Regions from separate parts of the Staphylococcus dromedarii genome, predicted to be linked through region 2. Evidence: riboswitches for the same ligand, from Rfam matches in the RefSeq annotation. Region 2 holds a riboswitch; each other region holds the start of a gene.
The links. A riboswitch is a leader RNA that binds a small molecule or an ion and turns the genes downstream of it on or off. The one in region 2 is predicted to bind thiamine pyrophosphate.
Positions count from the first base shown of each region.

Region 1: another riboswitch for thiamine pyrophosphate. It lies ahead of MUA88_RS10515 (3-oxoacyl-ACP reductase); the one in region 2 lies ahead of thiD (bifunctional hydroxymethylpyrimidine kinase/phosphomethylpyrimidine kinase).
Region 3: another riboswitch for thiamine pyrophosphate. It lies ahead of thiO (glycine oxidase ThiO); the one in region 2 lies ahead of thiD (bifunctional hydroxymethylpyrimidine kinase/phosphomethylpyrimidine kinase).

Region 1 covers NZ_CP094718.1:2,114,084-2,117,367, reverse strand. Annotated here, with positions in the region: gene MUA88_RS10520 (LLM class flavin-dependent oxidoreductase) at 1-779, opposite strand, end outside; gene MUA88_RS10515 (3-oxoacyl-ACP reductase) at 822-1,574, opposite strand; TPP riboswitch at 1,800-1,900, opposite strand; gene nrdD (anaerobic ribonucleoside-triphosphate reductase) at 2,200-3,284, shown strand, end outside.
Region 2 covers NZ_CP094718.1:1,680,046-1,683,329, forward strand. Annotated here, with positions in the region: gene thiE (thiamine phosphate synthase) at 1-534, opposite strand, end outside; gene thiM (hydroxyethylthiazole kinase) at 524-1,330, opposite strand; gene thiD (bifunctional hydroxymethylpyrimidine kinase/phosphomethylpyrimidine kinase) at 1,330-2,136, opposite strand; TPP riboswitch at 2,214-2,313, opposite strand; gene MUA88_RS08360 (single-stranded DNA-binding protein) at 2,819-3,178, opposite strand.
Region 3 covers NZ_CP094718.1:2,150,818-2,154,101, reverse strand. Annotated here, with positions in the region: gene MUA88_RS10700 (L-cystine transporter) at 1-165, opposite strand, end outside; gene thiO (glycine oxidase ThiO) at 248-1,345, opposite strand; TPP riboswitch at 1,460-1,562, opposite strand; gene MUA88_RS10690 (DNA-binding protein) at 1,644-2,243, opposite strand; gene MUA88_RS10685 (hypothetical protein) at 2,354-3,028, opposite strand; gene MUA88_RS10680 (general stress protein) at 3,258-3,284, opposite strand, start outside.

The DNA.
Region 1 (3,284 bases), 430 kb from region 2:
TTTTTAGCAAGTTGTTTGTCAAGTCGTTGGCGAAATTGTCGTGCTTGTTGAATATTCCAAGATACAGAATAAATGGCTTCTGCATATTTTGTAGCTAATGCAATGCCTTGAGGTGAAGCACCTGCCTGCATGGCGACTGGTTTCCCTTGTGGACTAGCAGGTGTCGTTGAAGGTCCCTTCACGTTAAAGTGCGTGCCGTGATGATGAAATGGTTGAATCATATCTGAATGAATAACTTGATTGTCGTCGCGTGAGTGGATGAAAGCTTTAGTATGCCAAGATGTGAAGAGTTGATTCATCACTTTGGCAAATTCATCTGCTTTAGCATAACGTGATTCATGATTAGGTAAAGCAGATATACTGTGATTTTGAGCTTCTAAATCAGTCATAGATGTCACAAGATTCCAACCAACACGACCACCTGTGACATGATCTAAACTCAGAAGTTGTCGAGCAGCTGTGAATGGGTTAGAAAAAGTACTTGAGATTGTTGAGACTAAGCCGATGTGTGCTGTCACTTGTGATATTGCGGTCAAATTGACAATAGGATCAAACCAAAAGGCTGGCAGTGCTGTATCTGTTTTGGCAGGGAAAGATTGGTTATCGGCAAAGAAGACAGCATCAAGTAAACCGCGTTCAGCAAGTTGTGCTAATGATTGATAGTAGCGTTTATCGCCGAGTCGTTTGATTGATGAATCTGGCATACGCCAAGCAGCTTGATGATGACCACATCCATAAATTAAGACACCTATATTCATTTGTTTGACTTTTGTTGTCATGAGTAAAAGAGGTCTCCTTTCGCTAATGATTGTGTATCTGTATTAATTCATTGTAAGTCCACCATCAACAGTAATATTTTGGCCGGTAATACCACGTGCTTGTTCGGAAGCAAGAAATGCAACCATATTTGCCACATCTTGAGGTGTTGTTACTTTGCGTAAAGGCGTTGTTTGAGTAATTAAGTCAAACACTTCTGGTGTTGTCACTGCGCTTGCATCCGTTGTCTTCAACAATCCACCAGACACTACATTGGCATTGATGCCGTACTGACCAAGTTCTGCTGAAATATTACGTGTAAAGCCAATCAACGCAGCTTTTGCGGTTGTATATTCATGATAAGGGACTACGGGATTTTGGTATAAATTTGTACCGATGCTAATAATCGTGCCGTTTTGACGTTCAATCATTTGCGGAATGACACTTTGTGTTGTGTTAAAAGCCCCTTTCAATGTGCCATCAATCTGCCCTTGATAGTCTGACCAATCTAACTCCCGAAATGGTTTTTGTGTTGTTGGATCAAATTTAAAATTAACTAATGCATTATTGATGACTACATCAATTTGCCCGAAGTACTCTGTGCCTTTAGCAACAAGTTCATCTACTTGTTTACGCTCTGTAATATCAGCTTGAATAACGAGTGCGCGGTTATCACCAATATCCTTTGCAACTTGCTCTGCTGCAGACTGATTTTTATGATAGTTAATAATGACATTGTATCCTTGTGCGCCAAGGGTACGTGCTATGGTTGCGCCAAGACCTCGACTTGCTCCAGTGATTAATGCAGTTTTTGCCATAAAAAACACTCCTTTTAGGGTTAAAATGTATAAAAAAATACGCAACTCTAGTAAGGAAAGTTGCGCTTCACATTTTATGAAAGGTAGTGATTATTTTGAGGGTAGAATTTGGTGACTGAAAAAGAAGCATGGCGATTATAAGATGAATTAAAATATACGTTAACGTACATACTCTTTATAAATGGAGTATGGTTACCCCAATGCCATCTCTTCTATATACCTATCTTAAATTAGCTAACACTTTCCTACGCTAGTATGACCTAGTTCAGGTACAAAGGGTTTGAGGTCGCCCTCATCTCAGTTCGTGAACACCCCTAGTGCGATTCTTTTATATACTTCAATGTATCGAACCTGATGTATATCGTCAAGTGAAGACAGGCTAGGGTACAGTTGTCTTATGGTCAAATCGAGGCTGAGTACCCCTGCAAAGATGATGAGATGTGTGACAAAGATTTCTGTCCCACGCCCACATCATAAAGAAGTTAAAATTGTTCAAAACACAAAGTTCACATAACGTTCTTAAAGAAATGACAAATCAGTTAACGGCTTTGTTTTGAGTTGAAAATACTATATATAGTATCTAACATAATTTATAGACACTATATATAGAAAGAGGAGTGAAATGATGAATCAATTAGAAAAAGATCTTGAAGGATTGATGACGAAAGATCCGACAATTGTGAATGAGAATGCGAACAAAGATAGCCAAACATTTGCGACAATGCGTGACCTGACAGCAGGTGTTTTATCGAAGTCTTATGGGTTAACGCACATATTACCACAACATGTTGCTTTGGCACATCAAGCTGGAGAGATTCACTTTCATGATCTGGACTATCATCCTTTTCAACCGCTTACGAATTGTTGCTTAATTGATGCGAAAGACATGTTGGAAAATGGTTTTCAAATCGGAAATGCGCATGTTACATCACCTAAATCCATTCAAACAGCAGCTGCACAACTTGTTCAAATTATTGCTAACGTCTCTAGTAGTCAATATGGTGGCTGTACGATTGACCGTATTGACGAGGTACTAGGTGTGTATGCTATACATAATGAACGAAAACACCGTGCGACAGCGAAGAAATATGTTCGTGAAGAAGATGTTGAGCGCTATGTAGATGAACAAGTCACACAAGATATTTTTGAAGCGATTGAGAGTCTGGAGTATGAAGTGAACACACTTTATACATCTAATGGGCAAACGCCATTTGTGACATTTGGTTTTGGATTAGGGACGGATGAGATGAGTCGAAAAATTCAACAAGCGATCCTACAAACACGTATTAAAGGATTGGGAAAAGATCGTATTACAGCTATTTTCCCAAAACTTGTTTTTTCTATTAAAAAGGGTGTGAATTTTGCCCCAACAGATCCAAACTATGATGTGAAACAATTGGCGTTAGAATGTTCGATGAAACGGATGTATCCGGATATTTTGAATTATGATAAAACGGTTGAACTTTTAGGGGACTTTAAAGCGCCAATGGGATGTCGATCATTCTTACCCGCTTGGCAAAATGAACAAGGAGAATATGAGAATAGTGGTCGTTGTAACTTAGGGGTTGTCACGTTGAATTTACCACGTATTGCGCTTGAATCGAAGGGTGACAAGGACCGTTTCTGGACCATTTTTAATGAGCGCATGGCGGTGTTACATGATGCGCTTGCATTTCGTATTGAACGTGTGAAACAAGCAGAACCGAATAA
Region 2 (3,284 bases):
AGCCATATTTTCTTCAGTAATACCACCTATCGCAACAATTGGAATTTCCTCATCATAGCGGCGCATACGACGAATCATTTCAATACCACCTGCTTGTTTGGCATCACTTTTTGATTGTGTTCTATAAACAGGACCAACACCGATATAATCTACATGTGTTAGGTCCGATTGATCATATTCTTCAAAATTACTTACGCTCAAACCGATGATTTTATCCCCTGCTTGCGCATAAAAACTTTGAACTTCTGCATCATCTTGTCCTACATGAATACCATCTGCATCAATTTCCAATGCTAAATCAACATCATCATTGACAATAAATGGCACTTGATAGGCTTTACAAAGTTTTTGAAGTGCTAATGCTTTTTCCTTTTTAGCCTCTCCAGTCAGAGCTGAAGGCCCTTTTTCACGGAATTGAAACATCGTAATACCTGCTTTTAATGCTGATTCAAGGATGTCATCTAAGTTTCCTTTTTTTACGTCTTGCGTCCCCGCAATAAAGTAAACACGTAATTGTTTACGATCAAATGTCATCATTCTTCACTTCTCTCTTTTTTATCTCTTGCTGAAAAGCTACCGTCGCCGTTTGATTCAATGCATCTAAAAAGGCAACGGAGAATGTACCCGGTAAGTCAGCACCCGCTCTCACTTCCGCACGTTCGGCAGAAATCGTATAATATGATACCGCTTCTGATAATTTTTCTATTGAAGGATGTGTTTCTTTCATTAAAAAACTAGCAATCACAGCGCCTAATAAACAACCCGTACCTGTCACTTTTACAAGTAACGGTGTGCCATTGTCTAAGGCGAAGACACGTCCATCTTGAACAATGATGTCTGTTTTTCCAGTCATTACAATTGCTGCACCATATTTCAAATGTGCTTTTCGAGCTGCTTCAACAGGTACGTCCTCAATGGTACTATCTGTTCCCTTCATCGTTGCAGATGCATCCACTAATGACAATATCTCTGAAGCATTTCCTTTAATGACCGTTACCTGTATTTCTTCTAAAAATTTGCGACAAAAATCTTTTCTAAACTGAGAGGCACCCACAGCAACAGGATCTAAAACAATCGGCACATTTTGTCGATTCGCTTCTTTCGCTATTTTTAACATATCTTCACCACTTTGTTGTGTCAAAGTGCCAATATTGATAAGTAATGCTTGTGCTACTTTAAAAAAGTCTGCTGCTTCTTCAGGTGCCTCACTCATTGCAGGACTTGCGTCTAAACTGAGTAAACCATTTGCTGTGAAATTTTTGACAACATCGTTTGTATAACAAATAACAAGTGGTTGTGCTTCACGTACGCTCGTTAGATAATCACTCATTAATCCCACCCTTTCTGTGCTTGATATGCAAAGTGATTCACCGGACCTCTGCCACGTCCAATTTCTGGCGTATACTTAATTGCTAAAGAAATAAACTCTTTCGCCTTAGCAACTGCTTCATAGACAGAACGCCCTTTCGCTAATTCCGCCGTAATAACTGCTGAAAATGTACATCCTGTTCCATGTGTATGTTCGGTTGGATAACGTTCATCTTCAAATACATAATGCCCTTCTCGTGTGAATAGATAGTCCGTCGCATCTCCTGCTAAATGACCACCTTTAATCACGACACCTTTTGCACCAATTTCATTAATGAAAAAGTTTCCTGCACGATGAATTTGATCCATTGTTTCTATCTTGAAACCTGTAATTTCTTCTGCTTCTGGAATATTAGGTGTTGCAACATCTGCATAAGGTAACAATGTCTCTTTCAGTTGATTTCGAACTTGTTCAGCCATAAGTGAGTCACCACTTTTAGCGACCATTACTGGGTCGATTACATATGGAATATCAATCTTTTTTAAATACTGTTGAATAATCTGCATCATCTCAGGTGTCGGTATCATACCTGTCTTAAGTGCATGTGGTGGTTCATCTGTAAAAACACTTTCTAGCTGTTCTTCTAACCAAGCAGGTTCAAGGTTATGAATATGTTGTACACCGAGTGAGTTTTGTGCCACGATGCTAGTGATTGCACTCATGCCATAAACACCACAAGCATGGAATGCCTTTAAGTCTGCCATTGCACCTGCACCACCTGATGGATCTGTTCCTGCAATCGATAACGCAATCTTAGGTTTTTGAATCATTTGAATACCTCCGTGTTTTGTTTTTAATTCATATAGACTACACAGAGGTACCAAGGACGGTTCATTTTGTCTTGATACATTATTGTCTACTTCCCTACGTTGGTATCATCCAAATCAGGTTCAAAGGGTTTGAAATTTCATTCATCTCAGCCAGTGGCGCCCCTAGTAGTCTTCAATGATTAATTTACTTAAATTTAGCAAACTCACTCTGTTTTTTCAAATTAATACAAATACAAACAAAATTATTTCTTATCTCGCTTTTGCCCAATCCTCCCTATTAAAAATCTAATCATAAATAACAACAAGACAGATACGCTATTAATTAACTGATGGCCTATATCATTTGATTGGGACTTTTCGACAGAATTAAGAACACTATTTCGTTTCGTTGTAGTACCTCTTTGATATGTGACAAGCCAATAAGGTGTCGTCTCATATCAATCACTTACTCTTCGCGATTCAACAAAATATGGGAATCTATTAAAATCACTATTAATTCAGCCTTCTGCATGATGTGATATGTATAAGACGGGTCCACGCCTTACGCATTGTGCAACCCGCCTTTAATAATACGGAAACGTTCAATTAAAAAAACAAATAAAAGAGATTAAGGAATTATTTAGAGAGTGGTCCATAAATAATGAATAAGTGGTGGATACAAATATTTAGGGAATGGATGTTAAAACGAGACAAGAGTGGTGTCGCTGGCGTTAATACGGGGTGGGACTTCAAGTTTTTCAACAGATTCAACGACAACTTCAGTTGAAAAACGTTTTTCGTCATTAAATTGATAACGACGTGTCGTGAGATAACCTTCAATAGAGAGCGTGTCTCCTTGACTAACTTCTTGATCAATTTGTATTGCAATAGGGACAAATGCTTTACAATTCAAGTAGTCATAGATAGGCGCCTTTCCTTTTTCTTTATATTTGCGTTCAACCGCAAGAAAAAAGGTTACAAAATAACTGCCTGGCTTCTCATAATACTTTGGTGCTTTAGAGACAGTGCCAATTGCTTTAATTTGATTAATTATTTTCACCTCCTGAAAGTATGATAGTATAGAAGTAAATAAAAAGGCAAATTGTCATCTTTTAATTTATCATGCTTAATTCATGATATTAATTGAACAATTATCGTTTTAAGCA
Region 3 (3,284 bases), 470 kb from region 2:
GTCTGCACCGTAAAGGAGTTGTACGACAATCCCGAGTACGATACCAAGACCGAGGGCAACAAAGACACGTGTTGGGAATTTAACGTGTTTCTTCGCCATCACCCATAGTCCAATCATGAACCCAGCAAAGATAATTAAATTAAGTATGATTAAAAATAAAGACATTTTGACGCTCCCTTCTAATTCCGACTTGTATTATAAGGATAATGGCAAGTGCTGTTAAAATCAACCCTTGTGCATGAAATTCTTATTTTATAGGGGAGAAAGGTCTTAATTGAGTTGCTGCCCTAGCATCTCCATCAATAAGCTGTGCCATACGTTCGCCAACAATAGGGGAGAGCAGGATACCATTTCGATAATGTCCGGTAGAGATGTAAAGATTATCGCGAAGTGCCCCCATAATCGGTACTTCATTCGATGTGATTGGTCGAATGCCTGTCCAAGTTTTAATGACATGATGTTCTCGCAGTTGTGGAATCATCAGTTGGCTTTCGCGATCTAACCATTGCAGGTTTTCCTCTTTATTCTGGGTACTCCAATTATCTCGTTCTGAAGTTGCCCCAATAAGATAGCGATTTGGTTTTTTAGGAACGATATAGCAACCATTCATATTAAAAATAGTTTCCTTCAGTCCTTTATAAGAAGAGGCGATTAGTTTTACGTCTCCTTTGACAGGGTGTGTCGGAAGGTGAATATCAAGTTGATGTAACAATTCCCCACTCCAAGCACCAGCTGCAATAATTAATTCATCTGCATTAAATGTTCCCTTAGAAGTTGTGATTTGATAATGTGATGCCTGTTGCGTGATATGTAACACTTCTGTATGTAAGTGTAGATCAATATGCGCACGTTTTGAGACAGATTGTAACAAAGCTTGCGTATATAGGTTGGCATTGATTTGACCGTCATCATGTATTTTGAACGCAGCGCAAGACGCCGTATCACAATAAGGGAAACGTTGACGTAATTGTTCAGGTGTTAATTGATAAATCTCATGGTCTTGTTGTGCTAGGAAAGCAAATTGTTTTTCAACTGCTGGAATGTCTTGTGGTGTCGTCGCCACTTTGATTAGCCCGTGAGATTGTAATTCAATATCCATATTTGTTTCTTTTAAAAGTTGTTGTGCTGTTGCTGGCATCATGGCACGACTTTCCATAGCCAAATGGTACAAAGGTGTATCTTCAAAAAACTCATTTTGTGCCCCCAACATACCACCAGCCGCGTAAGATGCATTCATACGTGGTGTGGAGCGATCGATGATATGAATGTGCCGATTTTGAGGGTTCAGTTGTCTGGCAATAGATAGCCCCATGACACCAGCTCCGATAATAACTGTCTGTAACATAAAAAAACCTCCTGCATGTGGGATGCAGGAAGTTGACATGTATGATTGAAATTGAGTCACATAAAATGCGAGCGTCAATGATATGATAGAACGTTGTATTTGCGTTGTGAAACGCGTGACAGATCATTGCTTCCCTTCGATGGTATTAACCATATCAGGTTCAAAGAGTTAAGAGTCAATCTTTCTCAGCTCACTTCGAGCACCCCTAGCATGTTATTTAATTTTAAGAGAGCGAGACAAAGGTTGGGAGCGTATTTATTGGCTCCCAACACAAAATTGATGTCTTATCTCTATTGTTCTAACCGCCGAACAAGCGTTGTAAAAAGCCTTTTTTCTCATTGCGTTCAATTGTATGTGCTAACGCTTTTTGTCCTTCGATTTGTGATTCAATATGTTTTTGTGTTGTACCAAGTTGTTCAGTTTGTTGTTTTTGTGCTTCTGTCAATGCTTCCATTGATGCACTATTTGATTTAAGTTGTTCTTCTAACTTGTTGTGTAATTGAGAGAGTGCTTCTTGTTGTTGATGTACTTGTGTCACCATTTGACCAAGAATTTGGCGTTCTTCACGCATTTGATTGATTTCATTATGCAACTCATTGAACAAGTTAGAAAGTTGTTGATCAGCAGGAAGTTGTTGTGAGTCTTCCTTTACAATCACTTGTAAAAAGTCTTTTTCCTTCTCAAGTTCTTCAAATGCAAGCTCGTAACTATTTGTTTGTCCAACACGCTCTGCAATCTCTTGGAAAAGTTCAATATCTTCTTCTTTGAAGTCAGTCGCTTCACGTCCACGGTATTCTGTTTTACCTAAATGGTAACCACGTTCTTCAAGATGCTGAACAATTTTTCGGACTTGCTTTTCGCTTAAGCCAGACTTTTGTGCGAATTCTTTTGTTAGCATATCATCGGATCCTTTCTCCTACAATTTAGACGACTGTCAGTGTTCGTTCAGTGACCCTTCAGTCTTACCTCCTCTTTATTGTAGCGACTTTATGGACCGATTTCAAGAGCTTATGCACTCGGTTCTTTTCGTAGGTCCATCTTCACAAGCAACGGATAGATCACTTTGCGTGGCAGTCTATTTGCGAAGACATACTTGAGGATATAGCAAGATTTGATGCTTGCTCCATAGATATCTTTTGTTAAAGGAATATTTGTCTTGATATATAAATCTAATGGGACAGGTTTTCCATTGCGGTTAAGTGATGGTTGTATATATGAAAGCTTCGTTTGCTTTTCAAATCCTTGCTGCGTTAAGAAACGTCTACGAAATGCAATGTCGTCTGCTGTTTTTGAATCTACATCTGGTGATTCAAAAGTAGATTCGAACATAAAGAAGTTAACATCACGACCATGAAGTTGTTGAGCCAGAGCGTTGATGTTTGTCTCAGTTTGATGAAGTGTTGCTTCAAGATACGATTCGCGTTGAGGGCCTTCCTCTGCAAGTAAATAAATAATAAAGCCAGCATTTGTCGTTGCTTCATAATGTGCAGTGGCAAAGCTAACAACACGGTCATCTTCAATACCGACTAAGAAGACGTAATCATTTTTCGTCTTTTCCGTTTTGAGTGATTGAACAAAGACGGACTCATCTTCAGTGACAAGATCGTCTAACTTTCCTAAATAAAAGTCTAATGTAGGTTGATACCATTGATCTTGTGTTGATTTAATTTGAATAAATTCCATAGTCTATCACCTCTTTGTAATGGCTTTAGTATAGCATAATCAATTCTACTAAATATATATGAGAAACCATATAAAAACATTCGAGCAGCATGTACGGCTCGAGTGTGATAGAACATATTCAAAAGTTTTTATGACAGTTGATGTTGCTTAAAAATGTAACTACAAAAGAATACGGCAATATTTAAAGCACTATTTCAATCGCATAGCGTACCTATCTTTTTAAATGAGCTTATTCAATGTCGCCTTTATGTTCAGA